3 regions of the Aquabacterium sp. A3 genome follow, and region 2 is predicted to be linked to each of the others. Evidence: predicted binding sites of a transcription regulator. Region 2 holds the regulator's gene; each other region holds the start of a gene.
What was found. Region 2 encodes sigma-54, which starts transcription at its own class of promoters, with help from an activator protein. Its sites were predicted from a motif close to TGGCANGNAANCTGCTTT; they were not measured.

Region 1 (5,386 bases), on a different contig from region 2:
GCCCAGGCCGTGTTGGCGCCCACGATGAACAGGGTCTCGGCGTGGTCGAAGTCGTCGTAGCAGGCCGGGGGCGCATCGGCGCCCAGCGTGGCCTTGTAACCCGCCACGGCGCTGCTCATGCACAGGCGCGAGTTGGTGTCGAGCAGGTTGGTGCCGATGAAGCCCTTCACCAGCTTGTTGAGCACGTAATAGTCTTCGGTCAGCAACTGGCCCGAACCGTAAAAGGCCACGGCCTGCGGCCCATGCTCGCGGATGATGGCGGCCAGGCGGTCGGCGGCCAGGGCGAGCGCAGCGTCCCAGCTCAGGGGCGTGGGCGCGGTGCCGCGTTGCAGGCGCTGCAGAGGCTGCAGCAGCCGCGTTTGTTGCGTGACGCTGGCGGCGGCTGTGAGGTGCAGGGTCGAGCCCTTGGTGCACAGGCGGCCGAAGTTGGCCGGGTGATCCGGGTCACCCTGCACATCCACGATCTGTTCTTGCACCGACGTGATCTTCACGCCGCAACCGGTGCCGCAGTAGGGGCAGGTGGAGCGGGTGACGGTGGCGCCCGCTGCCGGTGCCGCAGTGGACATATTCATCCCAGCGACACCCACACCTGACCGTCGCGCACCTCGGCATGGTGCGCACGCACCGACCAGTCGGCGTTTTCCAGGCACACGCCGGTGGCCAGCACGATGTGGTGCTTGTACAGCGGCGACGCCACGACGATGTGCTCGCCAAGGTTGCCCACCAGCCCGCGCGACAGCACGTTGGCGCCGTTCTTGGGGTCGATGTTGTCGATGGCGTGGAACTGGTCGCGTCCGTCGGCCGCCTTCACGCGGAAGACGGCCACCGGGTGCCCGTCCACCAGGGCACAGACCCCGGTGTTGGGCACGATGGCATCGACGGGGCACACAGCGACCCAGCGCTGGACCGGGGTGGTGTTCAAGACGGCGTTCATGCTGAATTCTCCGTGGGTTCAGGCGTCCAGGGCGTTGACGGCGGCCTGGTCTTTTTCGTCCGGGCGGGCGGGGCGGATCTGGCCACGCTCACGCACGAACTTCACGGTGGCATCGACCGCATCGCTGTTGACGAAGCTGCGGAAGCGCTGGCGCACTTCCGGCGTGGTCACGGCGGTCTTCCACTCGCACTGGTAGGTGTCGACCACGTGCTGCATCTGGGCTTCGAGCTCGGCCGCGATGCCCAGCTTGTCGGCGATCAGCACGTCCTTGAGGTAGTCCAAACCACCTTCGAGGTTTTCGCGCCAGGTGCTGGTGCGTTGCAGGCGGTCGCCGGTGCGCACGTAGAACATCAGCACACGGTCGATCAGCTGGATCAGCTGCGCCTTGGTCAGGTCAGAGGCGAACAGTTCGGCGTGGCGGGGCTTCATGCCGCCGTTGCCGCAGATGTAGAGGTTCCAGCCCTTCTCGGTGGCGATGATGCCGATGTCCTTGCCCTGGGCTTCGGCGCACTCGCGGGTGCAGCCGGACACGCCGAACTTGATCTTGTGCGGCGCGCGCAGGCCCTTGTAGCGGTTTTCCAGCTCCACGGCCAGGCCCACCGAATCGTCCACACCGTAGCGGCACCAGGTGCTGCCTACGCAGCTCTTGACGGTGCGCAGGCTCTTGCCATAGGCGTGGCCCGACTCGAAGCCAGCGGCGATCAGTTCTTCCCAGATCAGGGGCAGTTGCTCAACGCGGGCGCCGAAGAGGTCCACGCGCTGGCCGCCGGTGATCTTGGTGTACAGGCCGTACTTCTTGGCCACCATGCCCACGGCGATCAGGCCCTCAGGGGTGACCTCGCCGCCCGGCATGCGGGGCACGACCGAGTAGGTGCCGTCTTTCTGGATGTTGCCCAGGTAGTAGTCGTTGCTGTCTTGCAGGCTGGCCAGTTGGGGCTTGAGCACGAAGTCGTTCCAGACCGAGGCGAAGATGCTGGCGGCGGTGGGCTTGCAGATGTCGCAGCCCAGGCCCTTGCCGTGTTTGGCCATCAGCTCGTCGAAGGTCTTGATCTCGCCCACGCGGATCAGGTGGAACAACTCCTGGCGCGAGTAGGGAAAGTGCTCGCACAGGTGGTTGTTGACGGCCAGCCCACGTTTGGCCATCTCGCTCTTCATGATCTGGGTGACCAGGGGCACGCAGCCGCCACAGGTGGCGCCGGCCTTGGTGCACGACTTCATCTGCGCGATGGTGGTGTTGCCCTCGCCCACGGCGGCGCAGATCTGGCCCTTGGTGACGCTGTTGCACGAGCAGATCTGGGCGCTGTCGGGCAGGGCATCGGGGCCCAGACCGGGCTTGGCCTGGCCGTCGCTGCTGGGCAGGATCAGGAACTCGGGCGCTTCAGGCAGGGTGATGCCGTTGAGGGCCATTTGCAGCAGGGTGCCGTATTCATCGGCGTTGCCCACCAGCACGGCGCCCAGCAGGGTCTTGCCGTCGTCGCTCACCACGATCTTCTTGTAGATCTGCTTGAGCTCGTCCACGTACTGGAACGAGCGGCTGCCACGGGTCTTGCCATGGGCGTCGCCAATGCTGGCCACGTCCACGCCCATCAGCTTGAGCTTGGTGCTCATGTCGGCGCCGGTGAAGGTGGCGGCCGCATCGCCTGCGATGTGCCTGGCGGCCACACGGGCCATGTCGTAGCCCGGGGCCACGAGGCCGAAGGTTTGCTCGTTCCAGGCCGCGCATTCGCCGATGGCGTAGATGTCGTGGTCGCTGGTGCGGCAGTGGTCGTCGATGACCACGCCGCCGCGCGGGCCGATGGCCAGCACGCTCTGGCGGGCCAGTTCGTCGCGAGGGCGGATGCCGGCCGAGAACACGATCATGTCGGTGTCGAGGTGGCTGCCATCCTCGAACACCATGCGGTGACGGTGCTCGGCGCCGTCTTCGATCTTCACGGTGCTGTGGCTGGTGTGCACCACCACGCCCAGGTCTTCGATCTTGGCGCGCAGCACGCGGCCGCCGCCGTCGTCCACCTGCACGGCCATCAGGCGCGGGGCGAACTCGATGACGTGGGTTTCCAGGCCCATGTCGCGCAGGGCCTTGGCGCATTCCAGGCCCAGCAGGCCGCCGCCCACCACCACGCCCACCTTGGACTTGGCACCCGAGGCCTTCATCTGGTTGAGGTCGTCGATGGTGCGGTAGACAAAACAGTGCGGGCGCTCGCGGCCGGGGATCGGGGGCACGAAGGGGTTGGAGCCCGTGGCCAGCACCAGCTTGTCGTAAGCGATCTGCTCGCCGTCGACCGTGGTCACGGTCTTGGTGCGACGGTCGATGCTGGCGGCGCGCGAGGCCAGGCGCAAATCGAAGCCGGTGCGGTCGAAGAAGCCGGGCTCGACCAGGGAGAGGTCTTCGGCGGTCTTGCCCGAGAAGTACTCGGACAGGTGAACACGGTCGTAGGCGGGACGGGGTTCCTCGCACAACACAGTGACCTGGGCCCCCGGCAGACCGGATTCGGCGAGGCTTTCGAGGAACTTGTGACCGACCATGCCGTGGCCAACAACAACGATTTTCATGGGAACTCCGCAAACAATGGGGAGCCGCCGTCGTTAGCAGGCCAGAACTGTCAGGCGGGGACGGCATTGCCCCCGCGCGCAGCATTGTCGATGCAAAGTTTGTGCCCACCTTGGGCGGCCCTGCGGCCCGAGTTGTGCACCTCTGTGGTGCGCCGCGAGGGTGCGTGGTGCGGCGTGGTGCGCGCGTCAGCGGCAGGCGCTGAGGGCGTGCCGGTTGGCCGGCACGGCCTGGGTGCGCACCCCGCTCAGGGTCAGCACGGTGCCAAACACATGGTCGTGGCTCAGGGCCTCGTGCGCGCGGGCGCCCAGGCAGTCCCGCCCCCATCCGCGCGATTGCGCCAGGGGGTCGGACACCCAGGTGAGCATGGGCACATGCGTTTGCTCGGGCGGGGCCAGGCTGTAGGGCATGCCGTGCAGGTACAGGCCGTTTTCGCCCAGCGATTCGCCATGGTCCGACACATACAACAAGGCCGTTGGGCGGGTTTGCTGGCTCAACCAGGTGATGGTTCGGCTGAGCAACTGGTCGGTCTGGCGGATGCTGTTGTCGTAGGCGTTGACGATGCTCTGGGGGCTGCAGCGGGGCAGCGAGGCGTCGGTGCACTCGGGTTGGAAGGCCTTCAACGCGGGCGTGCTGCGGCGGTGGTAGGCCGGCCCATGGCTGCCCATCTGGTGCATGACCACCACGGTGCCGCGGGCGCGTCGGGCCGGATCCAGGCTGGCCACGGCCTCGGGCAGGCGCTCCAGCAGCACGTCGTCCGGGCACTCGCCGTCAGGGCAGCGGGGGTCGTTCTCGTCACGCAGGCTCACCGTGGGTACGCGCGCACACACGCCTTTGCAGCCCGATTGGTTGTCCAGCCACACCACGGCCAGGCCCGCGCGCTGCAGCACGTCCAGCAGGTTTTCGTGACGGCTTTCCTGGCCCACCCCGTCTCGGCCCTGGATGGAAAACAGGCACGGCAGCGAGGTATGGGTGTTGGTGCCGCACGAACGCACCTGGTCAAAGTACACCAGGGTGCCGGGGCCCTGGGCCTTCAGCGCCCGCAGGCCGGGGGTGGTGTCGCGGGCGTAGCCCTGCAGCCCGAAATTGGCCGCGCGCACGGTCTCGCCCACCACCAGCACGATCAGCGGGGCCTGGTCAGGGTCGGTGACGGGGGTGTGCAAGCGGGCATCAGGGGCCACGGTGATCAGGGGCGCGTCGGCCTGGGCCGCAGCGCCCAGGCCCTCCTTGAAGGCCAGCTGCGCGCCGGCATACAGGGTGTTGTGGGGGTTGAGCATGTAGCGCAAGGGCTTGTGGTTGCGCATCAGCGTGGCGGCATCCTGAAAGCCCAGCCACAGCACCACGGCGGCCACCATCACGCCCAGCAGGCCCAGGCCCAGTTGCTGCAGCACCAGGCGGCCAGCCGGCACGCGCCGCACGGGCTGCCGCCACCACCAGGCGCCCGGCAAGAGCACGCCCACCACGAAGGCCCCGGCCATGGGCCAGGACAGCAGGTCCAGCGTTTCGCGCCAGTCGGTGTGCGCGACGTTGGCGATCATGCTGCTGTCGATGACGATGCCGTAGCTGGCGATGAAATAGCTGCCGGCGGCCACGGCCAGGATCAGGAACAGGCCCCAGGGTTTGAGCCACCAACGCCAGGCGGTCAGCGCCAGCAGCAGCAAGGTGCCTCCCCAGACCACGCCCAGCCATGTGAGCAGTGGGGCGGCCACGCGCCAGCCTTCGTGCTCGGGCAGACGCCACAAGGCCAGCCAGAACGGCAGGTTGCCCGGCAGGGTCAGCCACAGCGACAGGATCAGCAGGAGGCTCAGGGGATGCCAGCCCGGCGATCGGGCTGAAGGTGAAGCAGGCATGGACGCGAAGCCGGGACAGTGGGCTCGCGTGGATTGTTCAGATGGGGATTAATC
Region 2 (5,386 bases):
GGCCTGGTGCACTGGCGCTGGGCCGCGCTTCATGGCAGAATCTTCTGCAAGAAACATGCCGAAGATTTTGTTGATGTCCACTGGTTTTCCCCTGTCATGGCCTGGCTGGCGCCTGGTGATGCGCTCAGCCTTGATGGCTGGCGCCGCGCTGGCTGCGGTCGCGCACGCCGAAAAGGCCGACCGGGCACAGCCCCTGGTCTTCGCTGCGGATGCCGCTCGTGTGGACGAGGCCAGCCGGGTCAACATCCTCACGGGGCGGGTGGAGATCACCAAAGGCACCATGGTGGTTCGGGCCGATCGCGTCGAAGTGCGGCAAAACCCCGGTGGCACCCAGACGGCCGTGGCCTCTGGTGGGCAAGAGGGGCGGGCCTACTTCCGGCAAAAGCGTGAAGGTCTCAATGAGTTCATCGAAGGCGAGGCCCTGCGCATCACCTACGACGGCGTGCAGGATCTGGTCGTGTTTTCCGGGCGCGCCGTCATGCGTCGGCTCTCTGGTGGGCAGGCCGCTGACCGGGTCTCGGGCGACACCATCACCTACGACAACAAAACAGGTGTCTTCCAGGTGGCCGGTGCACCTGCTGCCAACAGTGGCGCCAGCCGTGGCCGCGTGCAGGGCGTGATCACGCCTCGCAGCGACGCCCCCAATGCAGCCGGGCCAGCCGGGCGTTGAGCACATGAGCGATCCTCGCCCCCCCACTCCCGGCGACGCCACCACGGCCCGTCTTCACGCTCAGGGCTTGCGCAAACGTTACGGTGCCCGCACGGTGGTGCACGACGTGCACGTGTCGGTGGGCGCCGGCGAAGTGGTGGGCCTGCTGGGCCCCAACGGCGCAGGCAAAACCACCTCGTTTTACATGATCGTGGGGCTGGTTCGGGCTGACGCCGGCACCATCGACATCGACGGTGAACGGGTCGAGCGCCTGCCCATCCACCAACGCGCACGTCGCGGCCTGAGCTACCTGCCCCAGGAGGCCTCGATCTTTCGAGCCCTCACGGTCGAAGAAAACATCCGCGCGGTGCTGGAGTTGCAGCACGACGCGCAAGGCCGACGGCTGTCCGAGGCCGAGCTGCGCCAACGGCTCGACACCCTCTTGCAAGACCTCAGCATCGAGAAGCTGCGCTCCAGCCCCGCCATGGCCTTGTCGGGCGGCGAGCGTCGCCGTGTCGAGATCGCGCGTGCCTTGGCCACCCAGCCGCGCTTCATCCTGCTGGACGAGCCCTTTGCCGGGGTCGATCCCATCGCCGTCATGGAGATCCAGCGCATCATCCGTTTCCTCAAGGCCCGCGACATCGGTGTGCTCATCACCGACCACAACGTGCGTGAAACCTTGGGGATCTGTGATCGCGCCTACATCATCAGCGAGGGCCGCGTGCTGGCCGAAGGCGCCCCTGCCGAGATCATCGACAACGCCGACGTCCGCAAGGTCTACCTCGGCGAGCACTTCCGCATGTGAGGCAGCCGCGCCATGAAGCCTTCACTGCAGTTCCGGCTTTCTCAGCACCTGGCGCTCACCCCTCAGTTGCAGCAGTCCATCCGTCTGTTGCAGCTGTCCACGCTGGAGTTGCATCAGGAAGTCGAGCAAATGCTCGAACAAAACCCCTTCCTCGAGCCCGACGACGAATTTGCTTCGCTGGAAACCGCCGCCTCGCAAGAGTTCGAGCGGCAGCGGCAAGAGCAACTCAGCCGTGATGACCGCGCCACCGACACCGATGGCCCCGGCGGTGAGGCCGAACCTGCCGGCCTGGATGGGCTTGAAGCGGGCGCCACCGAGCGTGATGATTGGGAAAACGGCACCGAGCGCGATGACTTTGACGGCATCCGCGAAACGCCTTCGCGCAACAACAGCGACGACGACGACCACGACCCGCTGGAGCGCAACAGCGAGTCCATCAGCCTGCAAGAGCACCTGCGCCACCAGCTCAATGGCATGCGCCTGTCGCCCGCCGACAAGGCGGCCGTCGATGTCCTGATCGAGTCGCTCAACGAAGACGGCTACCTGGCCGACGCCCTGGAGGACGTTGCCAACAGCCTGCTGGGTGGTGAGGACGACGATGTCGACGAGGACTCGCGCGACGAACTCCTGTCGCGCCTGCGCTGCGCGCTGGGCTGGCTGCAGAGCCTGGAGCCCGTCGGCGTCGGCGCCCGCAACCTTTCCGAGTGTCTCTTGCTGCAGTTGCGCGACCAGGACGATCACCCGGCCTGCGACGTGGCCCGGGCCATCTGCCGCGATCACCTCGAACTGCTGGCCCGCCGCGACATGCGCAAGCTCATGGCGGCCACCGGTGCCGATGAGTCGCAGCTCAAGGCCGCACAGTCCCTCATCGTCAGCCTGGAGCCCAAGCCCGGCCGGGCTTTCACGCGGGCTGAGGCCAACATCATCGTGCCCGACGTCATCGTGCAAAAGTCGGGGCGTGGCTGGAAGGTGGTGCTCAACCCCGACGTCATGCCCAAGCTGCGCATCAACGACCTCTACGCCCAGGCCCTGCGTGCCAGCCGGGGCCCCCGCGGCGGTGGCGAGGGCGCGCACGCCTCGCTCAGCTCCCGCTTGCAGGAGGCCCGTTGGTTCGTCAAGAACATCCAGCAGCGCTTCGACACCATCCTGCGGGTCTCGCAGGCCATCGTCGATCGCCAGAAGAATTTCTTCACCCATGGCGAGATCGCGATGAAACCGCTGGTGCTGCGCGAAATCGCCGACGAACTCGGTCTGCACGAGTCCACCATCTCGCGGGTCACCACCGCCAAGTACATGAACACGCCCTTCGGCACGTTCGAGCTCAAGTACTTCTTCGGCTCATCGCTCAACACCGAAGCCGGCGGCAACGCCTCCAGCACCGCCGTGCGCGCCCTGATCAAGCAGCTCGTCGCCGCCGAAGACCCGGCCAAGCCCTTGTCAGACAGCCAACTCTCGTCCATGCTGGAAGAGCAGGGCATCCAGGTGGCGCGCCGCACCGTGGCCAAGTACCGCGAGGCCCTCAAGATCGCGCCCGCGAACCTGCGCAAGTCGCTCTGACGGCCCCCGCTGGCGGCCGCCGGGGGTGCCGTCATCGCTTCTCGTCACCGTTTCTTTTTGTGAACACCTCCATCTCCCTGCCCCATGCTGTTGCCATTTGAGCGAGCCATCGCCATCCTCCCCTGGCAGGACTGGGCGGCCCTGAGCCTGTTCTTCTTTGGCTGGGTTGCTTATGCCCAGTTCGCCTCGCGCCGAGCCCGGGTGCAGCGCACCTTGCTGGCCAGCACCAACCACTACCGCATGCACTGGATGGCCCAGGTCACCCACCGCGACCAGCGCATCGTGGACGCCGCCATCACCCAGAACCTGGCCAGCAGCCCCAGCTTCTGGGCGTCCACCACCATCCTGATCCTCGGGGGCTTGCTGGCGGTGCTGGGCACCCACGACCGCGCCAGTGAACTCGTCAAGGACATCCCGTTCGCCGCCCGCACCACGCTGCTCGTCTTCGACATCAAGCTGCTCATCTTGCTGTCCGTGTTCATTTACGCTTTCTTTCGCTTCACCTGGTCCATGCGCGTGTACTCCTTCGGTGCCATCCTGGTGGGGGCCGCGCCCAATGTCGACGTGTTCGACCGTGGCCAGGCCGATCGCGACGAATTCATCCGGCGCGCGGGCAAGCTCATGGGCATGGCCGCCGAGAGCTTTGCCGATGGCTTGCGCGCCTACTACATGTCGTTCGCGGTGATCGCCTGGTTCGTGTCCCCGATCTTCTTTGCCCTGGCCACCCTCGCGGTGCTCTGGATCCTCTACCGACGTGAATTCCTCTCGGACGTGCTTGCCGTGCTCAACGCCTGAGCCCGCCCCTGTCGCCGCGCCGATCGTTTGCCTCTCGCTTGCCCATGACCACCTCCGCCCCCCGTCCCCGCCGTGTCCCGGCGCCTGCCTCGCGCCCAGGCCCTTCGCGCCCGGCGCCCGCCGCCATGCCCGGGGGTGGCCATGTGGCTCCCCGTGTGCTTCATGAGCCTGTGCTTTTCCTGTCTTGCGCCAGCGGTGTCGAGCCACTCTTGCTCGACGAGGCCCGTCGCATCCTGGGGGCATCGGCGCGCCTGTCCGAGGGCCGAGGCGGCATCGAGGTGCGTCCGCCCGTCGATCTGCCCGAAGGTGCCCCCCGGCAGCAGGCGGGGCTGGAGCAGGCCATGCGCCTGAACCTCGAAAGCCGCCTGGCCCAGCGCGTCTTGTGGCGCGTGGCCGAATCCACCTACCGTCATGAAGACGACCTCTACCGCCTGGGCCGTCTCGTCGACTGGGCGCAGTGGATCACCCCCCGTCACACCCTGCGCGTGGACGTCGCGGCACGCCGCAGCCCGCTGCGAAGCCTGCAGTTCGCGGGCCTGCGCATCAAGGACGCCGTGTGCGACCACCTGCGCGAACGCACCGGCGAGCGCCCCAGCGTGGACACCCGACACCCTGACCTGGGTGTGCAGCTGTTCCTGGACGAGGCCCGCGCGCTGCTGTACATCGACACCTCCGGCGAGGCGCTCTTCAAGCGCGGCTGGCGCGATGACACTGGTGAAGCGCCGCTGAAAGAGACACTCGCTGCCGCCATGCTCGCCGCTGCCGGCTGGCAAGGGCGCCCCGAAGATGGCCCCCTGCTGGACCCCTGCTGCGGCGCGGGCACCATCCCCATCGAGGCCGCGCAAATCGCTTGCGACATCGCGCCCGGGCTGCAACGTCAGTTTGCCTTCGAGAAGCTCCTGCCGTTCAAACCCCATCTCGGCGCCTGGCAGCAACTCCGGCAGGCCGCGCGTGCGCGACAGCGTGCGCCACAGGTCGCCATCTACGCGGGCGACGTCGCATTCCGAATGACCGACTTCGCCACCCGCAACGCGGAGCGGGCTGGCGTGCGCCACGCCATCGCTTTCAAGACGGCCGATGCCCTCCAGCGACCGGCCCCATGCGCCCAGGGTGTCATGATGTTCAACCCGCCCTATGGCGAGCGCATCGACACCAAAGGCAGCGCACGCGATGCCTACCGCTCACGCAACGCCGATGAACGCACAGGCCGTGAGGGTTTCGACGACGCTGGCGCCGACACCTTCTTCCAGCAACTGGCGCGCCAGTGGAAACAGCAGTACGCGGGGTGGACGGCGTGGGTGCTCAGCCCCGACATGAAGCTGCCTTCGGCCATGCGGCTCAAGGAAAGCCGCCGCGTCGTCATGTTCAACGGCCCCATCGAATGCCGCCTCTTCCGCTTCGACATCGTGGCCGGCGCCCATGACGTCCGTCCCGCGCCAAGCCCGGCCGCTCCAGCCGACGAGGCTTGAGCCCTCAGCCCTCGTGCAGGCTGCCCAGCACCGCCAGCGCGGCCAACGGTGCCGTGTCGGCGCGCAACACCCGAGGTCCCAGGCGCACACCGGTCCAGCCTTGCGCCAGGG
Region 3 (5,386 bases), on a different contig from region 2:
AGCCGGCCAAACCGCGCATCTACTTTTTGCGGCGACTGCCGCGCGACCCGCTGGCCGACCGCACCGTGCCGGCCGAACAAACCTGGGGCCTGCGCGCCTACGCCAGCCCACCCGAGGCGCCCGCACCCGGGGCCGATGTGTTTGACGTGTACTCGCAGGCCGAAGGCATGGGCCTGGACGGCACGCCTTACCGCCAGTGGTGATCTCATGCCAGGCCTGAATCGCCGCAAAGGCTTCACCCTCATCGAGTTGATCGTGGTGCTGGCCATCATCGGCCTGCTCGCCAGCATCGTGGCGCCACGCTATGTGCGCACGGTGGACAACGCCCGGGAAGCCACCTTGCGCACCTCACTCAATGTGATGCGTGACGCCATCGACAAATACACCGCCGACCGCGGTCAGTACCCCGAATCCTTGCAGCAACTGGTGCAGGCCGGCTACCTGCGCCACATCCCCGAAGACCCCATCACCGGCAGCCGCGATGGCTGGCAGATGCTGCCGCCCCCGGCCGACAGCGCCATCCCTGGCGGCATGGCCGATGTGCGCAGTGGCGCGATCGGTCGGGGGCAGAACGGGGTGCCGTATGGCGCGTGGTGATCACCGCCATGATCAGCGCGGCTTCAGCTACCTGATGCTGCTGGGCTGGGTGGCGCTCAGTGGTGTGTTGCTGATGGCGGCCAGCACCCACTGGCGCCAACAAGCCCAGCGTGAGCGTGAGATGGAGTACGCCTTTCGGGGCGAGCAGATCCGCCGCGCCATCAGCGCCTACGCGGCCGTGCCGCTGAGCACCGGTCAGTCGCCCTGGCCGCAAAGCCTGAACGACTTGCTGGCCGACGAGCGCACCGGCCAGGTGGTGCGCCACCTGCGCCAGGTGTGGCCCGACCCGATGACGGGGCAGGACTGGGGGCTGATCCGCCAAGGGCAAGGCATACGTGGGGTCTACAGCGTGTCTGCACTCACGCCCCTGAGCGCGCCCAAGGGCGTGGCGCGATTTGACGAGTGGCGTTTCGAGGCAGACCCGCCACCTGCCGCACCGCGTCAACAAACCGTCACGACCGCTCCCTAGACTGCCGCAGTCCATTCCACCCACTCGCCATGTCATCCACCTTCACCGACGCTGCACACCCAGAAGGCCTGATGCGCATCATGGAGGCCGCCCCGCAGGTGTGTCGCCGGCATCAGTTCTTTGTGTGGACACAAGGCGATCTGCAGCGCTGGTTGCCGCACGACCTGATGCTGTGCGGCTTTTACGACCGCGAGGCCAAAGACCTGGCCTTTGACGTGTTCAACAGCCGGCCCTTGCCGGAGGCCACGGTGGCCCAACTGCAAGAGGTTCCCCCCACCTGGTTGCAGCCCCTGGTGACCGTGTGGGACGCCGCCCGCCAGCAGGCCATGACCATGAGCCTGGGCAGCCACGCTACCCAGCACGAAGTGTTGGGAGCCCTCCATGGCGCAGGCTACAGCGAGGTGCTGATGCATGGCCACACCCGTCCGGGGCGCCCTGACGAGCTGGAGAGCTTCTTTGTGCTGGCCCGGCATGGGCAACGGCTGTCGGCCCAGCATGGCCTGGCGTTGGACATGCTGCTGCCGTGCCTGCACACCGCCTACCAGCGTGTGTGCGTGACGGAGCGGCAAATGGTGCCTGCGCGTGCACCTTCGCCCGCGCCTGCGCCCACCCCAACGACTGCGCGCCCCGCAACGCCCATCACCCTGCGCGAGCGCGAGATCCTGATGTGGGTGCGTGATGGCCTGAGCAACCATGCCATCGGCGCCAAGCTGGGCATCAGCGCCCTGACGGTCAAGAACCACGTGCAAAAGATCCTGCGCAAGCTGGGGGCCTCCAACCGGGCCCAGGCCGTGGCCATCGCCATGAGCATCAATGCCTGGGGCGATGGGCTGGGCGCGGCACCTGCGTTCAGAGACTCCCAACATTGAGCAACCCGACATGGCCTTCAAGCCCTTTGACGATCTTTCTTGTGCGGCCTTGCGTGCGGCCTTCCCTGCGGCCTTGTTGTGCCTGACCTTGAGTGGCTGGAGCGCACCTGCGGTGAGCCAGGTGTTGCCACCCTGGCGCGTGGACACCATGGCCAGCCGCGATGTGAACGATTGGCTGGAGTTTGCGCAACCAGCCTTGCCATCGTCCAGCGACCGCCCGGTGGACGACGCCGAGTTTGCGGCCGTGGCCAAGGGTGGGCCTTGGACGCCCTCCGACTGGGCGCCGCTGACCGGCGAGGTGCCCGCATTGATGGCCCTGGCGCGCCAGGGTGACTGGGCAGGCCTGTTGCAAGGCCTGGCCCGCACCGACGCGCCCGTCAACGAGCGCGATCGTGACGGGGCCACCTTGCTGACCCTGGCCGCGCGGCAAGGCCAGTTGAGCGTGGTCAGCGAGTTGCTGCGCCGGGGTGCACAGCCCGATCAGCAGGGCCTGTACGGCTTGAGCCCGCTGGGGGCTGCCGCCCTGGGGGGGCATGAGCTGGTGGTGCAGGCCTTGTTGCGCGCCGGGGCCGACCCATTGCGCTGGAGTGGCGCAGGGCAGGCGCCCTTGCACCTGGCGGCCCGTGGTGGCCATGCGCGCGTGATGCGCAGCCTGCTGGCCGGCGGCGCCGAGCTGATGCAGTTCAACCGCGAAGGGCGCCACGCGCTGGCCGAGGCCGCACGCGCCGGCCAGATCGAGGCCATGGCCTGGCTGCTGGACCAGGCGCAAGTGCCCGTCAACGCGCCGGATTTGCATGGCCTGACGGCGGTGCACGCCGCCGCACTGGGCCGGCATTTTGAGGCCGTGCAATGGCTGCAGCAGCGCGGTGCCACTCTGCAACACCCGCTCACGCCCGTGCTGATCGAGCGTGCCCCCGACCCGCTGCCGCTGAACTGAGGCCAGCCCGCCACTGCACCCCCCCGGAATCGGTGGGACCCCTTCAGACCATGGTTTGACAGCCCCGTGTCCACCCAAGGCGGCTTTGTGGTCTCAACGGACCATTTGGGGCGTTGGTGGGCCCGATGAATTGTCACAAAGCCTGCCTAGGGTAGGCCTTGAATCCAGTGCCGGTTGGGCAGCCTGATCCGAACAGATCAGGAACGCGCGATGGCCTGCCCTGAGGGCGTCACATGGTTTACCCACACTTCGCCCCGAGCCAGGACACCGCGTGCGGCCTGGATTCACGTCGACGTGTTTAGACCATTCATTCCCAAACGGAGAAAGCATATGAAACTGCAATACATCGCTGCCGCAGTGGCCCTGGCCACCGGCATGGGCGCTGCCAACGCTGCCCTGGAGCGCGGCTCCAACGGCAACGGCTCGCTGATCATGATCGCCTACGACAACCGCGGTGGCACCACCACGGCCGGCGTGTTCGATCTGGGCCTGTCGATCAACGACCTGATCGGCGCCACCGGCAACGGCACCGCCATCGACGCTGCCTCGCTGTCGGAAACCGTGGGCACGATGAAGTGGGACTTCATCAACAACACCATCACCCTGGACGGCACCGTCACCAGCTTTGGTGGCACCAACGACTGGACCGGCGCCTGGAACACCCTGCTGGCCAACTCGGACGCCGCTGACCTGCGTTTCGTGGTCACCGGTTTCGACACCACCGGCTTCGGTACCAACAAGCGTTCGATCGTGACGGGTGTGCAAGATCCGCTGCCTTCGCAGCTGTTCAATAGCACCACCAACGCCTCGAACATCCAGCAGATTGCAGCGCAGAACGACATCTTCACGCCGCAAAACAGCCGTGGCACCCACACCACCGTCGCCAACGGCGCCTACACCTTCACGGCTGCCGATGGCGCCACCACCCGTGCCAACGGCTACGCCATGGCTGGTGATGCATTTGGCAACAACTGGCGCAATTTCAACAACCTGGGCGGCGAGACCTTCGCCAACATGGCCACCTACCTGTGGGCCGTGGATGGCACCGCCGCCGAGCGCATCCTGGCCTATGAAGTGACCCTGGACGTGGCCAACGGCGTCCTGAGCGCCGCTGTGCCGACCCCTGCCGTGCCCGAGCCCAGCACCTATGCCCTGGTGATCGCTGGCCTGGCCGTGGCCGGCATCGCCGCCCGCCGCCGCAAGGCCTGATGTGGATGCCCGCTGGCCGTGCCCTCGGCTGGCGGGTCACCTCTTTGCCGATCGTTCGACGTTTTTTGCCCAACCCCTTTCGGAGCATTTCCATGAAATTCACCAAGATCGCCCTGGCCGCCGTCACCCTGGTGGCCGCCCAAGCCCACGCCGACACCGTGTACCTGGCTGGCGCCTCGGCCACCTCGTCCAACTACCGTTCGGCCCTGACCGCCATGTGCGGCAGCGCCGGTGGCAGCGCCACCGAGCTGAGCAGCGGCTCCAACCTGTTCGCCGTGAAGTGCACGACCGACTTCGCTGGCCTGCCCGGCGTGGACGCCGTGTCCTTCAACGTGTCGGGTGGTTCGTTCACCGCCGTCACCACCTCGGCCGGCACCGACACCGCTGATTTCATCAACCCCGCTGCGTCCGCCCCTGGCGCCATCGTCTTCACCGGCGCCCGCTCGTCGGAAGGCGGCTTCCTGGACATCGACGGCGCCGCCTTCTCGGCCGACGACCTGCTGGCCGCCGGCCTTGAGGTGTCGCCTGCCACCACCCCCGCCTCGTTCAGCCAGGTGTTTGGCGTGGCCGTGAGCAACGACCTGTACACCGCCCTGCAAGCCGCCCAAGGCCTGGCCAGCTGCGGCGTGGACAGCATCACCCCCGAGTGCCAGCCCAACATCACCCGCGCCCAGTACACCTCCATCGTGTCGGACGCCTTCAACACCGCCAAGGTCAACGTCAACGCCGTGCTGGGCGTGGGCGCCGAGGGTGACCTGCTGACCGTGTGCCGCCGCGTGTCCACCTCGGGCACTCAGGCCTCGTCCAACCAGTTTTTCCTGAACACCTACGTGGGCAGCGATGGTGCTAATGGCGGCGCTCTGGCACCTGCCACGGCCGCCGACTACGGCATCGCCAACAGCGGCCTGCCTTCGTTCGATGTGCAAGAAGGCTCTGGCACCGGCAACGCCCGTGCCTGCCTGAGCAACAGCGGCTTCGCCCTGGGTGTGCTCTCGCTGGAAAACGCCCCTGACCTGACCACCCGCAGCGGCGGCGCCCGTGCCGATCGCAAATGGCGCTTCGTGAAGGTGAACGGCGTGCACGCTTACGAGCCCGCCGTGAACAGCACCGCCACCGCCAAGAACGGCAGCTACGAGTTCTGGTTCACCTCGCACAAGTACGGCCACACCGCCAACGGCCAGGCCGTGGTCGATGCCATCGACACCGAACTGAGCAGCGGCCTGGACCGTGCTGGTCTGTTCGACAACGCTTCCAGCCAGGCCAAGCGTTCGTCCAACACCTCGCCCGTGTTCTTCGAGTGATCTC

Region 1: nirB (nitrite reductase large subunit NirB) is a predicted target of sigma-54. The motif match lies at 3,574-3,591, and genes of this name have one in related genera.
Region 3: WNB94_RS06645 (PEP-CTERM sorting domain-containing protein) is a predicted target of sigma-54. The motif match lies at 3,004-3,021, and genes of this name have one in related genera.

The regions. Positions count from the first base shown of each region.
Region 1 is NZ_JBBPEV010000007.1:70,937-76,322, forward strand. Features, by position in the region: gene WNB94_RS16790 (nitrate reductase) at 1-572, opposite strand, end outside; gene nirD (nitrite reductase small subunit NirD) at 569-934, opposite strand; gene nirB (nitrite reductase large subunit NirB) at 953-3,484, opposite strand; gene WNB94_RS16805 (phosphoethanolamine transferase) at 3,671-5,332, opposite strand.
Region 2 is NZ_JBBPEV010000006.1:1,138-6,523, reverse strand. Features, by position in the region: gene lptA (lipopolysaccharide transport periplasmic protein LptA) at 56-670, shown strand; gene lptB (LPS export ABC transporter ATP-binding protein) at 675-1,454, shown strand; gene WNB94_RS15750 (RNA polymerase factor sigma-54) at 1,467-3,011, shown strand; gene WNB94_RS15745 (DUF599 domain-containing protein) at 3,096-3,806, shown strand; gene WNB94_RS15740 (THUMP domain-containing class I SAM-dependent RNA methyltransferase) at 3,932-5,275, shown strand; gene WNB94_RS15735 (16S rRNA (uracil(1498)-N(3))-methyltransferase) at 5,280-5,386, opposite strand, start outside.
Region 3 is NZ_JBBPEV010000001.1:1,497,291-1,502,676, reverse strand. Features, by position in the region: gene WNB94_RS06670 (type II secretion system protein) at 1-203, shown strand, start outside; gene WNB94_RS06665 (type II secretion system protein) at 208-597, shown strand; gene WNB94_RS06660 (hypothetical protein) at 584-1,066, shown strand; gene epsA (XrtB/PEP-CTERM-associated transcriptional regulator EpsA) at 1,096-1,935, shown strand; gene WNB94_RS06650 (ankyrin repeat domain-containing protein) at 1,946-2,872, shown strand; gene WNB94_RS06645 (PEP-CTERM sorting domain-containing protein) at 3,203-4,081, shown strand; gene WNB94_RS06640 (hypothetical protein) at 4,174-5,382, shown strand.